Regions from separate parts of the Bacillus sp. SRL337 genome, predicted to be linked through region 1. Evidence: a T-box and tRNA genes for the amino acid it is inferred to sense, from the RefSeq annotation. Region 1 holds a T-box; the other holds one or more tRNA genes.

What was found. The T-box of region 1 lies ahead of serS (serine--tRNA ligase). A T-box ahead of a tRNA ligase gene usually reads a tRNA of that ligase, here a tRNA-Ser.
Region 2: it has a tRNA-Ser gene. The T-box ahead of serS (serine--tRNA ligase) is inferred to sense a tRNA for this amino acid. The anticodon was not compared.

Annotation. Positions count from the first base shown of each region.
Region 1 covers NZ_OZ481793.1:17,948-25,317, forward strand. Annotated here, with positions in the region: gene AC4E8A_RS00075 (YaaC family protein) at 1-630, opposite strand, end outside; gene guaB (IMP dehydrogenase) at 742-2,205, shown strand; gene AC4E8A_RS00085 (D-alanyl-D-alanine carboxypeptidase family protein) at 2,656-4,017, shown strand; gene pdxS (pyridoxal 5'-phosphate synthase lyase subunit PdxS) at 4,207-5,088, shown strand; gene pdxT (pyridoxal 5'-phosphate synthase glutaminase subunit PdxT) at 5,091-5,681, shown strand; T-box leader at 5,735-5,955, shown strand; gene serS (serine--tRNA ligase) at 6,026-7,306, shown strand.
Region 2 covers NZ_OZ481793.1:1,111,985-1,119,354, reverse strand. Annotated here, with positions in the region: tRNA gene AC4E8A_RS05535 (tRNA-Gly) at 355-428, opposite strand; tRNA gene AC4E8A_RS05530 (tRNA-Leu) at 439-523, opposite strand; tRNA gene AC4E8A_RS05525 (tRNA-Cys) at 531-604, opposite strand; tRNA gene AC4E8A_RS05520 (tRNA-Gly) at 607-681, opposite strand; tRNA gene AC4E8A_RS05515 (tRNA-Gln) at 686-760, opposite strand; tRNA gene AC4E8A_RS05510 (tRNA-His) at 805-880, opposite strand; tRNA gene AC4E8A_RS05505 (tRNA-Trp) at 893-966, opposite strand; tRNA gene AC4E8A_RS05500 (tRNA-Tyr) at 991-1,074, opposite strand; tRNA gene AC4E8A_RS05495 (tRNA-Thr) at 1,087-1,162, opposite strand; tRNA gene AC4E8A_RS05490 (tRNA-Phe) at 1,175-1,250, opposite strand; tRNA gene AC4E8A_RS05485 (tRNA-Asp) at 1,409-1,485, opposite strand; tRNA gene AC4E8A_RS05480 (tRNA-Met) at 1,556-1,629, opposite strand; tRNA gene AC4E8A_RS05475 (tRNA-Val) at 1,652-1,727, opposite strand; tRNA gene AC4E8A_RS05470 (tRNA-Glu) at 1,746-1,820, opposite strand; tRNA gene AC4E8A_RS05465 (tRNA-Ser) at 1,831-1,922, opposite strand; tRNA gene AC4E8A_RS05460 (tRNA-Asn) at 1,929-2,003, opposite strand; rRNA gene rrf (5S ribosomal RNA) at 2,012-2,128, opposite strand; rRNA gene AC4E8A_RS05450 (23S ribosomal RNA) at 2,319-5,254, opposite strand; rRNA gene AC4E8A_RS05445 (16S ribosomal RNA) at 5,663-7,213, opposite strand.

The sequences.
Region 1 (7,370 bases):
AATTTTATTTGCCGTCTTTTCTTTTAAAAATTGTGCCAAGCGTTCTTTCGACATATGGTAATGGTCCAGAATTTCATTTGGGACAGACAGGAACCGGTCTTGTTGATAAATGGGAAATTGTGTTCGTTTTGAGAGTACCAATTGGAAAGTATCATCCATTTCGGGTATCTGAGACAAGAGGTCCCCCATTTGAAACTTTTCTGCTTCCAGATGTTTCACGTGAAACATTTCTTGGGCAAAGTGGGAAAGAAGTCCATTTTTTTGGATCTTAATTTCATCTTTCAGGAAACTGTATTGCTGTTTTTTCCGCTTTCGGCTTGTCACCCCATGAGCGAGTACAGATGTATTCTGCGGGTAAAAGGGATCAATGGTTAGAACGCAGGCTTTGATTAAATGTATATATCCATAAAACAACAGGATGGGCTGAATGGATAGTGGTGTTAGCAGAGCCTGTTTGAAATACAGTTCACCTTGTTCTAAATAATAGATGAATGGGTAGCAGTTGTTATAGCTTTGTACATCGGCTTCTTTAAGATCTGTTTTTTGGTAGCATTTTCTTAAATAATTTTGGGCCGTTTCGGCAGAATGAAAACAGCTTAATGATTCCCAGACAGAAGAGGTGGACATCATTTTATAACCTCCAAGTTATCCGAATAATCTAACTAATAGATATCACCTTGACAGTATTTTATCCAATTGATAACCTACTAATAATATTTTTGGAAAAGGGGGACAAGAAAGATGTGGGAAACGAAATTTGCTAAAGAGGGTTTAACGTTCGATGATGTATTGCTGCTTCCTGCGAAATCAGAAGTTTTGCCTAAGGATGTAAGCATAAAAGTTAGTTTGACGAATACTCTGAATTTGAATGTTCCTGTAATCAGTGCGGGTATGGACACAGTCACTGAAGCCGAAATGGCAATTGCCATGGCAAGGCAGGGCGGGTTAGGTATCATTCATAAGAACATGAGTATTGAGCAGCAAGCTGAACAAGTGGATAAAGTAAAACGTTCAGAAAGCGGAGTCATTTCCGATCCATTTTTCTTATCTCCAGAGCATCAGGTATTTGATGCTGAACATCTGATGGGCAAGTACCGTATTTCAGGTGTTCCAATCGTGAATAATTTTGAAGAACAAAAGCTTGTTGGAATCCTAACCAACAGGGACTTGCGCTTCATCCAGGATTACTCGATCCAAATCTCAGATGTCATGACAAAAGAGAATTTGGTAACAGCACCTGTAGGTACTACACTTGACGAAGCAGAAAAAATCCTTCAGCAGTATAAGATTGAAAAGCTGCCATTAATTGATGAAAATGGTGTCTTGAAAGGTCTTATCACTATTAAGGATATTGAAAAGGTGATTGAATTCCCCAATTCTGCCAAAGATAAATTTGGCCGTTTGCTTGCAGGAGCTGCAGTCGGTGTTTCCGGAGATACAATGAAAAGGGTTGAACACCTTGTGAAGTCACAAGTAGATGCCATCGTCATTGATACAGCTCATGGGCATTCAGCAGGGGTGCTAAGAGTGGTACAGGAGATTCGGGAACAATACCCAGAGTTGAATATCATTGCGGGAAATGTTGCTACGGCAGAAGCTACACGCGCATTATTTGAAGCTGGTGCTGATGTTGTTAAAGTTGGAATCGGACCTGGCTCTATCTGTACGACACGTGTAGTGGCAGGTGTCGGTGTTCCGCAAATTACGGCTATTTATGATTGTGCGACAGAAGCAAGAAAGCATGGAAAAGCAATCATTGCTGATGGGGGAATCAAATATTCTGGAGATATCGCAAAGGCATTGGCTTCAGGAGGACATGCAGTTATGCTGGGCAGCCTTTTGGCCGGAACCACCGAAAGTCCGGGGGAAACTGAGATCTTCCAAGGACGCCGCTTTAAAGTCTACCGAGGTATGGGTTCTGTTAGTTCAATGGAAAAAGGCTCTAAAGACCGTTACTTCCAGGAAGAAAATAAAAAATTCGTTCCTGAAGGAATTGAAGGCAGACTTCCATATAAGGGACCTCTTGCTGATACACTCTATCAGTTAATCGGAGGACTGCGTTCAGGAATGGGCTATTGCGGAGCGAAGGACCTTCAAGCCTTAAGAGAAGAAGCTCAGTTCATCAGAATGACAGGTGCCGGCCTTCGTGAGAGCCATCCGCATGATGTTCAAATCACAAAGGAAGCACCGAATTACTCATTATAAAAAATAGACTATTTCACGGAAGCGGATGATCAGTATAATATACTGAACAGCCCGCTTCCGTTTTATATTTAATCTAGCACCTAGCCCCTCGGTGTCATAAGCCAATCCGTCAAGAAGGCAAAGGGCAGCCTTCCCGCCGGCTCGTCTTATGCCTGTCGGGGCTGAACAAGGCGCTTCCGCTTTTTAACCAATCCAGCTCCAAGGCCCCAACGGCTATCGGACTTCAGTCTTCCTCCTTGCGATTAGTCAACATCAACTCACGGTGTTCGTTGTGTTTCCTATATCATGCGGAAGCCTTCCAGTCCGTACGCCGCTGAGTGGGGCCTCTCCGCTTTATAGTCAGGACTTTCTTCACTGTAGTCCTTTTTTTATTACCTAAACTAGGAAAATACTCTATCTATTATAAATAGGGCTAATATGATAAAATAACAAAAGTGTTTACATAAATTGATGGAGGGCTACAAAGTGAAAAAATGGTTTCAAAAATCGGTCGTCTCTTTTTTGGTCATAGTATTAGCAGCAGGAGTTTTCCAGCCGGCAATTTCTGCAAATGCTGAAGATGCGCTGAATGTTAATGCGGAAGCAGCAATTATCGTGGAAGCCGATACAGGCAAAATCATCTACGAGAAAAATTCTGAAACGGCCCTGGGAATTGCAAGCATGACAAAAATGATGACAGAGTACTTGCTGTTGGAAGCAGTCAAAGAAGGAAAAGTCGATTGGGAACAGGAGTATACCATTCCTGTACCGCTTTCAAATCTATCTCATAAAACTGGACTTAGTAATGTTCCACTGAGAGCTGAAGCTCAATATACAGTAAAAGAATTATATCAGGCAATGGCCATTTACTCTGCGAATGCTGCAACAATGGCAATAGCCAATATCGTTGCAGGTTCTGAATCGAACTTTATTAAAATGATGAATGATAAGGCTGGAGAACTCGGCCTGGAATCTTATAAATTTGTGAATGCAACTGGTTTGAATAATGCTGATCTTGGAGACTTGCGCCCTGAAGGCACTGGTGCCGAGGAAGAAAATGTGATGTCTGCCAAAGATACAGCAAAATTGGCTTACCATTTGCTGAATGAGCACCCAGAAGTACTGGAAACATCAAGTGTTCCAAAGATGAAATTTGATGAAGGCACTGACGATGAAGTGCAAATGGAAAACTGGAACTGGATGCTTCCAGGATTGGTTTATGAATATGAAGGCATGGATGGTTTGAAAACAGGGACGACTGATTTAGCAGGTTACTGTTTTACAGGGACGGCTGAAAGAGACGGTACCCGATTTATAACGGTTGTTATGGATGCTCATCCGAATGAAGGAGAAAATCCATATCATGCCCGCTTTGCCCAGACTGCCAATATGATGAACTACGCGTTCAGCAATTTTACAACAGAAGAAATTTTCCCTGCGAACTATAAGGTGAAAGGCACGAAAGTCCTTCCGGTTAACAAAGGGAAAGAAAAAGAAGTAGCGATCCATACGAGTGAAGCACTGAAAATGGTCGTAAAAAATGGCGAAAAAGAATTCAAACCAAAACTGGTTTTGGATAAGAAAAAATTAAATGAAGATCAACAGCTTACAGCCCCTATCAAAGCGGATGAAAAAGTCGGCTACCTGACAATTGAAGGTGGCGACGAACTTGGCTACATCACAGATAAGGCTTCTGCAAATGGGCAAGTATCTGTTGTAGCAGCAGATGCGGTGGAGAAAGCGAACTGGTTCGTATTATCCATGAGAGCTGTCGGCGGATTCTTTGCAGATATCTGGGGCAGTGTTACGTCAACCGTAAAAGGCTGGTTCTAATAATTAGAAAGAATAATTTCACACGTTTGTATTCAAAAACCACCACTTGTCTTGACATAAGGTGGTTTTTGTTGTTTATTTAGCATGGGGGAAAAATATATTCCTGGTTGAGTTAGTTGATTTTTCCTTACAATAATACTGTTTTTTGGTTGAAAATATAGATAGGAATATGAAGGGGGACATATAGAAATGAAGACGGGTACAGACGTAGTAAAACGTGGAATGGCTGAAATGCAAAAAGGCGGCGTCATCATGGACGTTGTAAATGCTGAGCAAGCGAAGATCGCGGAAGCAGCAGGTGCTGTTGCAGTTATGGCACTTGAGCGTGTTCCAGCAGACATCCGTGCTGCCGGCGGTGTAGCAAGAATGGCAGACCCTCGTATTGTGGAAGAGGTAATGGGAGCTGTTTCAATCCCTGTTATGGCAAAAGCTCGTATCGGCCATATCGTAGAAGCTCGTATTTTAGAAGCAATGGGTGTGGACTATATTGATGAGAGTGAAGTATTGACTCCTGCAGATGAAGAATATCACCTGAACAAAAGAGATTATACAGTGCCATTCGTTTGCGGCTGCCGTGATTTAGGGGAAGCAGCACGCCGTATCGGTGAAGGAGCTTCCATGCTTCGTACAAAAGGTGAGCCTGGTACAGGCAACATCGTTGAAGCTGTCCGCCACATGAGACAGGTAAGTGCTCAAGTACGCAAACTTGTGAACATGAACACGGATGAAATCATGACAGAAGCGAAACTGCTTGGTGCTCCGTATGAACTTCTTTTAGAAATCAAAGAAAACGGCCGTTTACCGGTTGTTAACTTTGCTGCCGGCGGTGTAGCGACACCTGCTGATGCGGCTCTTATGATGCAGCTTGGCGCGGACGGAGTATTCGTTGGATCAGGAATCTTCAAATCAGATAATCCGGAACGTTTCGCTAGAGCCATTGTTGAAGCGACTACACATTATGAAGACTACGAACTCATTGCAAAGCTTTCTAAAAACCTCGGCATCGCGATGAAAGGAATTGAGATCTCTTCTCTTACTCCTGAAACCCGCATGCAAGAACGCGGCTGGTAAGAATGGTTACCATCGGAGTATTAGGCCTTCAGGGGGCTGTCAGAGAACATGTCCGTGCCATTCAGGCGAATGGTGCTGAAGCAGTAGTTGTAAAGAAAGCGACTCAGCTTGAAGGAATAGACGGACTGATCTTCCCTGGCGGTGAAAGCACAACCATGCGCCGTTTGATTGATCTTTATGGTTTCATGGAACCGATGAAGGAATTTATTGCACAGGGGAAACCTGTATTCGGCACGTGTGCCGGTCTGATTCTTTTAGCTAAACAAATCGTTGGATATGGGGAACCCCATCTTGGTGTAATGGATGTTACAGTGGAGAGGAATTCCTTTGGACGCCAGCGTGAGAGCTTTGAAGTGGATTTGGATATTGCCCATGTAGGGGAAGGATACAATGCTGTATTCATCCGCGCTCCTCATATTGTGGAGGCAGGGGAAAATGTCGAAATTCTCGCAAAGCATGACGGCCGTATCGTCCTTGCCCGTGAAGGACAATTCCTGGGCTGTTCTTTCCATCCGGAATTGACGTCCGATAACCGTCTTACAGGGTACTTCATCAAGATGGTTGAAGAAGCAAAGAACAAACAAATGGCATAAACCTATTGCAATGTGGAAACAATTGTAGTAACTTATAATACAAACTTAATCGCTCGAAATCGTTGAGAGGAAATAGTAATGCGGACTGCTTTCTTCAGAGAGTCGGTGGCTGGTGTGAACCGATGGAAGTATCCCATGAATCCATCCTTGAGTAAAGTACTGAACTCAGGACTGTAAGTAGGTGCTTTCGGTGAGAACCGTTATATTACTTAAGAGGAAAGTAGTCTTGTGCTATTTTCAATCAGGGTGGCAACGCGGAACCTCCGTCCCTTATATGGGATGGGGGTTTTTTTGTGTTTCTATAGCCAGTAACGATCCGAGAGATTTAAAAGGAGGAAATGACAATGCTTGATATCAAATATTTGAGAGCCAACTTTGAAGAAGTGAAGAACCGTCTCCAGGACCGTGGCGAAGACTTAAGCGACTTTGAGAAGTTTGAAGAACTGGATGTTAAAAGAAGGGGACTGCTTGTTGAAACGGAGAACTTGAAGAGCAAGCGTAATGAGGTATCACAGAACATCGCCCAAATGAAAAAAAACAAAGAAAATGCAGATGACCTCATCGTTGAAATGCGTGAAGTCGGTGTCATGATCAAAAAGCTGGATGAAGAATTGAAAGAGGTTGAAGGAAATCTTGACCGCTTGATGCTTTCTATCCCAAATATTCCTCATGAAAGCGTGCCGGTAGGGGCTACAGAAGATGATAACGTGGAAGACCGCAAATGGGGAGAAGTCCGTTCATTCGGATTTGAGGCTAAGCCTCACTGGGACTTGGCAACAGAACTTGGGATTCTTGACTTTGAAAGAGCAAGTAAAGTGACAGGAAGCCGTTTCGTCTTTTACAAAGGCTTAGGTGCAAGACTTGAACGTGCGTTAATCAACTTCATGATGGACCTTCACATGGATGAGCACGGTTATGAAGAAATGCTGCCGCCATATATGGTCAACCGCGAAAGCATGACAGGGACCGGCCAGCTGCCTAAATTTGAAGAAGATGCCTTCCTGATCGAAAGTGAAGATTACTTCCTTATTCCGACCGCAGAAGTGCCGGTGACGAACTATCATCGCGATGAAATCCTGGCGAACGATGAACTTCCGATTGCTTATACCGCATTCAGTGCCTGCTTCCGTTCTGAAGCGGGGTCTGCCGGACGAGACACACGAGGGTTGATCCGCCAGCACCAGTTCAATAAAGTGGAGCTTGTTCGCTTTGTGCGCCCTGAAGAATCTTATGAGGAGCTGGAAAAACTGACTGGACATGCGGAAAAGGTCCTTCAGTTATTGAACCTTCCATACCGTGTTTTGTCTATGTGTACCGCTGACCTTGGATTCACAGCTGCTAAGAAATACGATATCGAGGTTTGGATCCCAAGCTATGGCACATATCGCGAAATCTCTTCTTGCAGTAACTTCGAAGCATTCCAGGCACGCCGTGCAAATATCCGCTTCCGCCGTGAGCCAGGCGCCAAGCCGGAACATGTTCATACATTGAATGGTTCTGGACTTGCGCTGGGCCGCACTGTAGCTGCCATCCTTGAAAACTATCAGCAGGAAGATGGGAGCATCATCATCCCTGAGGTGCTCAGACCATACATGGGTGGATTGGAAGTCATCAAACCAAGATAATGGCTGGGCGAGCGGGGAGAGAAAAATGTTCCCGCTCGATATTATCCTAGAATAAAGTTTTTTA
Region 2 (7,370 bases), 1.1 Mb from region 1:
CCGCCTTTAAATGAATTTCTTTCCTAAAGTATAATGGAAGCGCTTTCTAGTAAGGGTATACAATATTGACAAGGAAGGAGCACTATTGTGATTAGTTGGGAGTTGGTCTCTTAAATTGGTGACAGTCACTCCCCGAATCATGTTGGTTTTTGTCGAAAACAAGGGATCGGTTGAACGGATTCCTTCCATAAAAGACAGGGGCAGATCAGAGGGAGTTGGCTGGATAATTGCTGCAGGAAGCTATTCACAGAGAACTTGGTATGATAGTGTAATTCCATTTAAATTTATGGTCTATATCAAAAGGAACAGCAAAAAAACCTTTCTCACAATGAGAAAGGTTTGAGTTTGTATGTATGGAGCGGGTGAAGGGAATCGAACCCTCATCATCAGCTTGGAAGGCTGAGGTTTTACCACTAAACTACACCCGCAATATACATATGGTACCGGTGGCCGGGGTCGAACCGGCACTCCAGAAGGAACACGATTTTGAGTCGTGCGCGTCTGCCAATTCCGCCACACCGGCAAGTGTTTGGAGGCGGCAACCGGATTTGAACCGGTGATAGAGGTTTTGCAGACCTCTGCCTTACCACTTGGCTATGCCGCCATTGGAGCGGAAGACGGGATTCGAACCCGCGACCCCCACCTTGGCAAGGTGGTGTTCTACCACTGAACTACTTCCGCTTATTGGCTGGGCTAGCTGGATTCGAACCAACGCATGTCGCAGTCAAAGTGCGATGCCTTACCGCTTGGCTATAGCCCACTGATATAATTATATGCAATTAAGAACAAATTAGTGAAAACTTATGGGGCGACTGATGGGAATCGAACCCACGAATGTCGGAACCACAATCCGATGCGTTAACCACTTCGCCACAATCGCCATAAGCTAAATTGGCAGGGGTAGTAGGAATCGAACCCACACTGGAGGTTTTGGAGACCTCTGTTCTACCTTTAAACTATACCCCTATGAAATTATTTACTTTATAAAAGTGGTGGAGGGGGGCAGATTCGAACTGCCGAACCCGAAGGAGCGGATTTACAGTCCGCCGCGTTTAGCCACTTCGCTACCCCTCCATATATTCCCGATGGTGCCGGCAAGAGGACTTGAACCCCCAACCTACTGATTACAAGTCAGTTGCTCTACCAGTTGAGCTACACCGGCATTTTTAGAAAATGGTGGCTCAGGACGGAATCGAACCGCCGACACATGGATTTTCAGTCCATTGCTCTACCAACTGAGCTACTGAGCCGTAATAGTTTCGGCTTCCGCTAAACTTTAAATCTCTTCGTCAGTTCCATCGCTCATATCCTCACGCACCTCCAGTGCGCTCCGGTATTCGCTCAGTCACTTCCTTGACCTTTTCGTTTATCGAACCCCTCTTAGTTTGGACTAAGATCTTTTTAAAAATGGCGGTCCGGACGGGACTCGAACCCGCGACCTCCTGCGTGACAGGCAGGCATTCTAACCAACTGAACTACCGGACCAAAGATTTTTGCCGTTAGGCAAAATATCTATCCTTAACATAAGGAGCAAACCTATTTGTCAAGAATGGTATTGCGGGGGCAGGATTTGAACCTGCGACCTTCGGGTTATGAGCCCGACGAGCTACCGAACTGCTCCACCCCGCGACGATTTATAATAATGATTGAATGGTGGAGGATGACGGGATCGAACCGCCGACCCTCTGCTTGTAAGGCAGATGCTCTCCCAGCTGAGCTAATCCTCCATATTTTGTTTTGTGAGTTGGTGACCCGTACGGGATTCGAACCCGTGTTACCGCCGTGAAAGGGCGGTGTCTTAACCGCTTGACCAACGGGCCGTATGTATAATGGCGGAGAGCAAGGGATTTGAACCCTTGAGACAGGGTTACCCGCCTACACGATTTCCAATCGTGCTCCTTCGGCCACTCGGACAGCTCTCCATTTTTTGGCTCCGCAGGCAGGACTCGAACCTGCGACCGATCGGTTAACAGCCGATAGCTCTACCACTGAGCTACTGCGGAATAATTCAGCCTGGCGACGTCCTACTCTCACAGGGGGAAATCCCCCAACTACCATCGGCGCTGAAGAGCTTAACTTCCGTGTTCGGCATGGGAACGGGTGTGACCTCTTCGCCTTTGTCACCAGACAATGTCTTTTTTAAGGACAAGTTCTATTATATCGAGTTATATAATTTTTTCAAGTCTTTTTTTAAAAAATCTTTTAAAATTATTCACTCAAAACTAGATAAAGGTCATGAAGAATCAGAAAGGATTCCGAATTTCGCTATTTTGCAATCCAGCTCCGGCGGCTATTAAAAGCCGCCTGCGCTTTTTAACGTGGTTAAGTCCTCGATCGATTAGTATCTGTCAGCTGCACGTGTCGCCACGCTTCCACCTCAGACCTATCTACCTGATCATCTTTCAGGGATCTTACTCACATAAAGTGATGGGAAATCTCATCTCGAGGGGGGCTTCATGCTTAGATGCTTTCAGCACTTATCCCTTCCGCACATAGCTACCCAGCGATGCCTTTGGCAAGACAACTGGTACACCAGCGGTGCGTCCATCCCGGTCCTCTCGTACTAAGGACAGCTCCTCTCAAATTTCCTGCGCCCACGACGGATAGGGACCGAACTGTCTCACGACGTTCTGAACCCAGCTCGCGTACCGCTTTAATGGGCGAACAGCCCAACCCTTGGGACCGACTACAGCCCCAGGATGCGATGAGCCGACATCGAGGTGCCAAACCTCCCCGTCGATGTGGACTCTTGGGGGAGATAAGCCTGTTATCCCCGGGGTAGCTTTTATCCGTTGAGCGATGGCCCTTCCATGCGGAACCACCGGATCACTAAGCCCGACTTTCGTCCCTGCTCGACTTGTAGGTCTCGCAGTCAAGCTCCCTTGTGCCTTTACACTCTGCGAATGATTTCCAACCATTCTGAGGGAACCTTTGGGCGCCTCCGTTACTCTTTAGGAGGCGACCGCCCCAGTCAAACTGCCCACCTGACACTGTCTCCCACCCCGATCAGGGGCGCGGGTTAGAAGTTCAACACAGCCAGGGTAGTATCCCACCAGCGCCTCCACCGAAGCTGGCGCTCCGGTTTCCAAGGCTCCTACCTATCCTGTACAAGCTGTGCCAAAATTCAATATCAGGCTACAGTAAAGCTCCACGGGGTCTTTCCGTCCTGTCGCGGGTAACCTGCATCTTCACAGGTACTATAATTTCACCGAGTCTCTCGTTGAGACAGTGCCCAGATCGTTGCGCCTTTCGTGCGGGTCGGAACTTACCCGACAAGGAATTTCGCTACCTTAGGACCGTTATAGTTACGGCCGCCGTTTACTGGGGCTTCGGTTCGCACCTTCGCTTGCGCTAAGCACTCCCCTTAACCTTCCAGCACCGGGCAGGCGTCAGCCCCTATACTTCGCCTTACGGCTTCGCAGAGACCTGTGTTTTTGCTAAACAGTCGCCTGGGCCTATTCACTGCGGCTCTCTCGGGCTTGCACCCTACCAGAGCACCCCTTCTCCCGAAGTTACGGGGTCATTTTGCCGAGTTCCTTAACGAGAGTTCTCTCGCTCACCTTAGGATTCTCTCCTCGCCTACCTGTGTCGGTTTGCGGTACGGGCACCTTTTTCCTCGCTAGAGGCTTTTCTTGGCAGTGTGGAATCAGGAACTTCGGTACTATATTTCCCTCGCTGTCACAGCTCAGCCTTTATGGTGACGGGATTTGCCTCATCACCAGCCTAACTGCTTAGACGCGCATATCCAACAGCGCGCTTACCCTATCCTCCTGCGTCCCCCCATCACTCAAACGGAAAAGAGGTGGTACAGGAATATCAACCTGTTATCCATCGCCTACGCCTTTCGGCCTCGGCTTAGGTCCCGACTAACCCTGAGCGGACGAGCCTTCCTCAGGAAACCTTAGGCATTCGGTGGACAGGATTCTCACCTGTCTTTCGCTACTCATACCGGCATTCTCACTTCTAAGCGCTCCACCAGTCCTTACGGTCCAGCTTCTCAGCCCTTAGAACGCTCTCCTACCACTGACACCAAATGGTGTCAATCCACAGCTTCGGTGATACGTTTAGCCCCGGTACATTTTCGGCGCAGAGTCACTCGACCAGTGAGCTATTACGCACTCTTTAAATGGTGGCTGCTTCTAAGCCAACATCCTGGTTGTCTAAGCAACTCCACATCCTTTTCCACTTAACGTATACTTTGGGACCTTAGCTGGTGGTCTGGGCTGTTTCCCTTTCGACTACGGATCTTATCACTCGCAGTCTGACTCCCATGGATAAGTCTTTGGCATTCGGAGTTTGTCTGAATTCGGTAACCCGATGAGGGCCCCTAGTCCAAACAGTGCTCTACCTCCAAGACTCTTACTACATGAGGCTAGCCCTAAAGCTATTTCGGAGAGAACCAGCTATCTCCAAGTTCGATTGGAATTTCTCCGCTACCCACACCTCATCCCCGCACTTTTCAACGTGCGTGGGTTCGGGCCTCCATTCAGTGTTACCTGAACTTCACCCTGGACATGGGTAGATCACCTGGTTTCGGGTCTACGACCACATACTCATTCGCCCTATTCAGACTCGCTTTCGCTGCGGCTCCGTCTTTCCGACTTAACCTTGCATGGGATCGTAACTCGCCGGTTCATTCTACAAAAGGCACGCCATCACCCGTTAACGGGCTCTGACTACTTGTAGGCACACGGTTTCAGGTTCTATTTCACTCCCCTTCCGGGGTGCTTTTCACCTTTCCCTCACGGTACTGGTTCACTATCGGTCACTAGGGAGTATTTAGCCTTGGGAGATGGTCCTCCCAGCTTCCGACGGGATTTCTCGTGTCCCGCCGTACTCAGGATCCACTCAAGAGGGAACGAAGTTTCGACTACAGGGTTGTTACCTTCTGTGACGAGCCTTTCCAGACTTCTTCGTCTACTTCATTCCTTTGTAACTCCGTATAGAGTGTCCTACAACCCCAAGAGGCAAGCCTCTTGGTTTGGGCTAATCCCGTTTCGCTCGCCGCTACTCAGGGAATCGCGTTTGCTTTCTCTTCCTCCGGGTACTTAGATGTTTCAGTTCCCCGGGTCTGCCTTCCATACTCTATGTATTCAAGTATGGATACTGCACCATTACGTGCAGCGGGTTCCCCCATTCGGAAATCTCCGGATCAAAGCTTACTTACAGCTCCCCGAAGCATATCGGTGTTAGTCCCGTCCTTCATCGGCTCCTAGTGCCAAGGCATCCACCGTGCGCCCTTTCTAACTTAACCATCGGCGAACGATAAGCTTCGGATTGCGGCGTTGCCTTCGTTTCTTCCGCTGCTCATGTACGGTAAGGTACACTCCGCTGCTCAGAAACACGGGCGCCTTGCACTCCTCGCTTCTCCTTCACCTTAGTTTAAAACAATATCTCATAAGAGATATCCTAAAATGGCGAATTCTCGGTTCTTTCTTGACTTTCTTCATGACTATCTTTATCTAGTTTTCAAAGAACAATTATGGTTGGCTATTTTGCTTTCGCAAAAAGCCCTGATGGTCATCGCATTGAAAGGAACTCATAAAGCTCCGCTTCGCTGCGCGATGTTAATGAGGGTTATTTTCGCTGCGCGAAAAAACCTGATTGAACCATCAAAACTGAACAAAACAAAATCAACGCGTCACGTCTCATATATCCTTAGAAAGGAGGTGATCCAGCCGCACCTTCCGATACGGCTACCTTGTTACGACTTCACCCCAATCATCTGTCCCACCTTAGGCGGCTGGCTCCAAAAGGTTACCTCACCGACTTCGGGTGTTACAAACTCTCGTGGTGTGACGGGCGGTGTGTACAAGGCCCGGGAACGTATTCACCGCGGCATGCTGATCCGCGATTACTAGCGATTCCAGCTTCATGCAGGCGAGTTGCAGCCTGCAATCCGAACTGAGAACGGTTTTATGGGATTTGCTAAACCTCGCGGTCTTGCTGCCCTTTGTACCGTCCATTGTAGCACGTGTGTAGCCCAGGTCATAAGGGGCATGATGATTTGACGTCATCCCCACCTTCCTCCGGTTTGTCACCGGCAGTCATCTTAGAGTGCCCAACTGAATGCTGGCAACTAAGATCAAGGGTTGCGCTCGTTGCGGGACTTAACCCAACATCTCACGACACGAGCTGACGACAACCATGCACCACCTGTCACTCTGTCCCCCGAAGGGGAACGCCCTATCTCTAGGGTTGTCAGAGGATGTCAAGACCTGGTAAGGTTCTTCGCGTTGCTTCGAATTAAACCACATGCTCCACCGCTTGTGCGGGCCCCCGTCAATTCCTTTGAGTTTCAGTCTTGCGACCGTACTCCCCAGGCGGAGTGCTTAATGCGTTAGCTGCAGCACTAAAGGGCGGAAACCCTCTAACACTTAGCACTCATCGTTTACGGCGTGGACTACCAGGGTATCTAATCCTGTTTGCTCCCCACGCTTTCGCGCCTCAGCGTCAGTTACAGACCAGAAAGTCGCCTTCGCCACTGGTGTTCCTCCACATATCTACGCATTTCACCGCTACACGTGGAATTCCACTTTCCTCTTCTGTACTCAAGTCCCCCAGTTTCCAATGACCCTCCACGGTTGAGCCGTGGGCTTTCACATCAGACTTAAGAGACCGCCTGCGCGCGCTTTACGCCCAATAATTCCGGACAACGCTTGCCACCTACGTATTACCGCGGCTGCTGGCACGTAGTTAGCCGTGGCTTTCTGGTTAGGTACCGTCAAGGTGCCGCCCTATTCGAACGGCACTTGTTCTTCCCTAACAACAGAGCTTTACGATCCGAAAACCTTCATCACTCACGCGGCGTTGCTCCGTCAGACTTTCGTCCATTGCGGAAGATTCCCTACTGCTGCCTCCCGTAGGAGTCTGGGCCGTGTCTCAGTCCCAGTGTGGCCGATCACCCTCTCAGGTCGGCTACGCATCGTCGCCTTGGTGAGCCGTTACCTCACCAACTAGCTAATGCGCCGCGGGTCCATCTGTAAGTGGTAGCCGAAGCCACCTTTCCACCCTTCCTCATGTGAGGAAAGGAACTATCCGGTATTAGCCCCGGTTTCCCGGAGTTATCCCAGTCTTACAGGCAGGTTACCCACGTGTTACTCACCCGTCCGCCGCTGACTTCAGGGAGCAAGCTCCCATCCGTCCGCTCGACTTGCATGTATTAGGCACGCCGCCAGCGTTCGTCCTGAGCCAGGATCAAACTCTCCGAAAGAAGTTTGACTTGCTCATTTGCTAATTAAAGTGTTAGCAACTTTGTAAGAATCAAGTTCTTACTAGATTAACATTGACGTTTTGTCTTGTTTTGTTCAGTTTTCAAGGTTCAATTTGCGTCGCTCGTTTTTGGCGACTTTATTATCTTAACACCTGAT